2 regions of the Romboutsia sp. 1001216sp1 genome follow, and region 2 is predicted to be linked to the other one. Evidence: riboswitches for the same ligand, from Rfam matches in the RefSeq annotation. Region 2 holds a riboswitch; the other holds the start of a gene.
What was found. A riboswitch is a leader RNA that binds a small molecule or an ion and turns the genes downstream of it on or off. The one in region 2 is predicted to bind lysine.
Positions count from the first base shown of each region.

Region 1 (2,480 bases), on a different contig from region 2:
ATGCAAGTTTATATTCTTCTTTACTTTTATATAAATATAACTCTACTTTTTCATTTTTATTTAATTCATTTTTTAGTTCAAGTTTTTCCTTTGCTATCTTAAGTGCATCATCTTTAGTTAAAGTCGGATTATAGTTAAATCCTTTTAATGTCTTTGATGTTGGCTCTATATATCCTGAAATTGATTTTATATTTCCGTCATAATCTACGCATCCTACTAAATCTGAACCATAGATAGGTATATTATTTATATACTGTTGAAGTCTTACTATAACCTGAGAATCATTTTTATCATCTTCTTTTGATTTGACTTTGAAAGTAGAAGTTTTTTCTACATTGCTTAAATAATTAATTAGGATTTGTTGAGGTGATATACCTTCTTTTTTCTCTTCCTTTATATTACCACTTACTACAAATGGTTCCGATTTTTCTATAGCTTTTTTTAATTCTTGTTTTTGCATATCCTCACTTGCAAAACTCAAACTAGTTAGATTTATAGTTATTAAACATAGTGTTGTTATGCTTGCTATGCTCTTTTTTAATAATGTCACTTGCTTTCCCCCTCAATTTTCTTTATTTAATGCTTTTGCTCCTTGTTATATTTTTACTAACTATGTTAACTCTATTTTAACACTTGCAATTATTGTTAGTAAACTTATTATTTATTGTTTTTGTACAAAATCTAATCTTTTCTATTGACTTATTTTTTGTTTTGGTTATAATTTAAAACAACAAGTAGATAACTGAGATAGAGGCGCGAAATTTAAGAGTAGTATTATGGAGGTAAGCTCAATGAAATAATACAAAAGGAAATTTCGCCGAAGTAAATAGTTAATGGCTTTGATACTATTTACTGGGCTTATGTAAAATATGCATAAGACTGTCACATTTTTGTGGAGAGCTATTTTCAATGAAAACGTACGGTACGTTGTATTTTTTGTATATAATTTACGTATTTTTGTCATGGGTATAGTCTCATGGCTTTTTTTGTATACAAAAACCTTATGTAAACCTAAAATTACTGATAACTTATATAAGGTATATCAATAACTCAATAATATAAAAATATATCTGAGTAACCGTCGAAGTCGTTAGCGACATAAACTAAGCGCATTTTTATTGTTAGATAAATTTTATTATCTTAGTTACTTACTTATGGAAAATTTACACCATAAGGAGGATAATCAAATGAGTGAACAAAATCAAGAATTAAAAAGAGGATTAAAAGCAAGACATCTAAACATGATAGCACTAGGTGGTTCTATTGGAACAGGTATATTTCTTGCAATGGGAGATACTATCTATCAAGCAGGACCTGGTGGTGCATTAGTTGCATATGTTTTAGTAGGCATTATGGTTTATTTTTTAATAACAAGTTTAGGTGAAATGGCTACTTTTATGCCAATCTCTGGATCTTTCAGTTCCTATGCTACTAAATTTATTGACCCAGCACTTGGGTTTGCACTTGGATGGAATTACTGGTACAACTGGGCTATAACAATAGCTGCCGAAATGGTTGCAGGTTCTTTAGTTATGAAATTTTGGTTCCCAAACATACCAGGAGTTTACTGGAGTTTATTATTTTTAATAATAATTGTCGGATTAAACTTCCTATCATCAAAAGCCTACGGTGAGTCTGAATATTGGTTTGCTGGTGTTAAAGTTGTTACTGTAATTATATTTTTAATAATAGGTGTATTAATGATAGTTGGTATAATTGGTTCTGATGAAATAGGATTTCATAATTATTTTATAAAAGATGGACCTTTCCATGGTGGAATAAAATCAATCTTTGCCATTTTTCTAGTTGCAGGATTTTCATTTCAGGGAACCGAACTTATAGGAGTTGCTGCTGGAGAAAGTGAAAATCCAGAAAAAACTATTCCTAGGGCTATAAAATCCATATTTTGGAGAATATTAATATTTTATTTAGGAACGATAATAGTTTTAGGTGCTATAATACCTTTTACACAGGCTGGTGTTTCTGAAAGTCCATTTACTATGGTATTTGAGAAAGCAGGTATAGCTGGAGCTGCTTCTCTTATGAATGCAGTAATATTAACATCTGTATTATCTGCTGGAAATTCTGGTATGTATGCATCAAGCAGAATGCTTCACTCTATGGCTAAGGATGGACTTGCTCCAAAGCTATTTGCTAAGACTAATAAAAGAGGTGTTCCTGTAAATGCTTTAATATTAACTACTATAGTTGCATCTTTTTGTTTCTTAACAGGTGTATTTGCCGAAAGTACTGTTTATGTTTGGTTAGTTGCTGCATCTGGCCTTGCTGGATTTATAGCATGGGTTGGAATAGCAATATGCCATTATAGATTTAGAAAAGCATATACTCATCAAGGTAATAATTTAAAAGATTTAAAATTTACTGCTAAATGGTATCCTTTTGGACCTATACTAGCATTAATAATGTGTATAGTTATAATAATAGGTCAAGGTTATTCTTGTATTAAACCAGATGGCATT
Region 1 is NZ_JBDPHA010000003.1:51,117-53,596, forward strand. Features, by position in the region: gene ABHC41_RS04575 (cell wall-binding repeat-containing protein) at 1-550, opposite strand, end outside; lysine riboswitch at 741-911, shown strand; gene ABHC41_RS04580 (amino acid permease) at 1,188-2,480, shown strand, end outside.
Region 1: it holds a riboswitch for lysine, as region 2 does, so the genes downstream of both, ABHC41_RS04580 (amino acid permease) here and nhaC (Na+/H+ antiporter NhaC) in region 2, are expected to answer to the same signal.

Region 2 (2,480 bases):
TCTTATAAATGCATCCTTATACATACTTCCTGGTATAACTATGGCTAAATATTGGTCTGCAACTGCTAAGTTAGTACCGATACAAGTAAATATTGTAGCAGCTATAAGTCCAAAAGTACCCTTTGCAAATTTTAGTATAGACTGTGCTATAACTTGTAACATACCAGTTTTTTCTAATACCCCACCTACAGTTAAAGCACAAAGTATTAATGATACTGTCCCTAACATACTGTCAAGTCCACCTCTAGTAAGAAGATCATCAACAAACTTCATTCCAGTAGATGAAACATAACCAGACTTAGCAACTACAAGTATATCAGCTATAGATGCACCTTGAAATACTACTGCACAAACGCCACCTAATATAACACCACCTATAAGTGCTGGTATTGTAGGGACTTTAAATATAACCATTGCTATAACAGCACAAGGAACTAAAAGTAAAAATGGAGATAATGTATTGTAATTACTTAATAAAGCATTTTGAATTTGATTTATTTGAGATATATCCATTTCAGAACCTGCATATTTCATTCCTATTATACCGTATAATACAAGTGATATTAAAAGAGCAGGACCAGCTGTATATACCATATGTTTTATATGATCAAATAAAGTAGAACCAGCCATAGCAGGAGCTAAGTTTGTTGTATCAGATAAAGGAGACATCTTATCCCCAAAATAAGCACCAGATATTATAGCACCTGCAACTATTTTACCAGGTATACCTAAGGCACTACCAATACCTAAAAGAGCTATACCTACAGTACCAGCTGTTGTCCAAGATGAACCAGTAGAAATAGATACTATAGCGCAGATTAAAGTAGTTGCCACTAAGAATATTCCAGGTGATAATATTTTAAGACCCCAATATATCATAGCAGGAACTATACCACCAGCTATCCAAGTACCTATTATCATACCAACTACTAAAAGTATAAGTATTGATTGCATTGTCGTATTTATAGTAGATAGTATACCTTCTTCTAATTCCTTCCAAGTAAAACCTAATCTAAAAACTGCAACACAACTTGCAAATGTAGCTCCTATTATAAGTGGTATATGAGCAGATATTTCATACTTTCTTAAAAATACTAAACATGTCACTAAAACTGCAACTAAAACAGAGACACATAGTAATGCATCAAATAAAGTTGCTTGTTTTTTAACCTTTTTTGTCATAAAAGTCCTCCTAAAATTTATACCGAATATAACGTTAAGGAGAAAAGAGATAATAAAAAAAGTCTAGGTGTAAAGATATTATCCTAGACTTAAGCATTCAACCGTACAATTAAAAATACGCTTAATCTAAAGATAGCACTCCACATATAAATGTGACAGTGTTATACATATTTTGCATAACCCCAATATATAAGTTTAAAGCTTCCCTTATATATTTCGGCATAGTTACCTTTTATTTTGCTTCTTCGTGCTTACCTCCACAAAACTACTATTTAACAATGCGACCTCTACCAATAGTTATATTCGATTTATTTGATAATAAAGATTATACCATAAATTAAAAAAAAATAAAGCATGAAATATTTAGGAATAAAAAATTTAAGAAAATTTTCACAATAATATGTAAAATAATAAGTCTTTAAAAACTACTTATTTTACTATAGAATAGTTATTAAATGTATGATTTAGAAAAATATAAATTTTATATAAATAGTTATACGAAAGGAAGTGAAAAATTTGGCTAAGGTTAAGTTTTATGCAGTAAGAAAAGGAAGAAACAATGGTATATATAATACATGGAATGAATGTAAGGAACAAATAAATGGTTTTTCAGGCGCTGAGTATAAAAGTTTTACTACGATAGAGGAAGCAAAATCATATATATATGGTGAAAGTGGTGTAAAAATACAAGAGGGAAAAGAACTTGTAAAAGCTTATGTTGATGGTAGTTATGAACATTCAATAAGAGAATATGGTTCAGGGGTAGTTATAATAAAAAATGAAGAAGTTATAAAAACTTATAGCAAAAAAGGAAATGATAAAGATTTAGTTGGAATGAGAAATGTCGCAGGTGAAATAGAAGCTGCAAAGATTGCGATGAATTATTGTATAGATAATAACATAAATAATTTGATTTTATATTTTGATTATGAAGGAATAGAGAAATGGTGCTTAGGATTATGGAAAACTAATAAAGAAGGAACTACCAAATATAAGAAATTTTATGATAATATAAAAGATAAGTTAAATGTTGAGTTTGTAAAAGTAAAAGCACATAGTGGTAATAAATATAACGATGAAGCTGATAAATTAGCAAAGAAAGCTATAGGAATATAAAAGTCTTGCAAAGTATTTTGCAAGACTTTATTTTTAACTTAATCCAAAATCCTCTAATTCAGCTAAAACAAAAGAAGGTCTATTTATACCATCATACATAGCTTTTGCCAAAATATTTGCCTGGTCATATGTCGATGTCCAAGAAAAAATGCCACCAAGACAATTATCTAATACATATAGAG
Region 2 is NZ_JBDPHA010000008.1:22,679-25,158, forward strand. Features, by position in the region: gene nhaC (Na+/H+ antiporter NhaC) at 1-1,182, opposite strand, end outside; lysine riboswitch at 1,308-1,480, opposite strand; gene ABHC41_RS09180 (ribonuclease H family protein) at 1,690-2,298, shown strand; gene ABHC41_RS09185 (peroxiredoxin) at 2,332-2,480, opposite strand, start outside.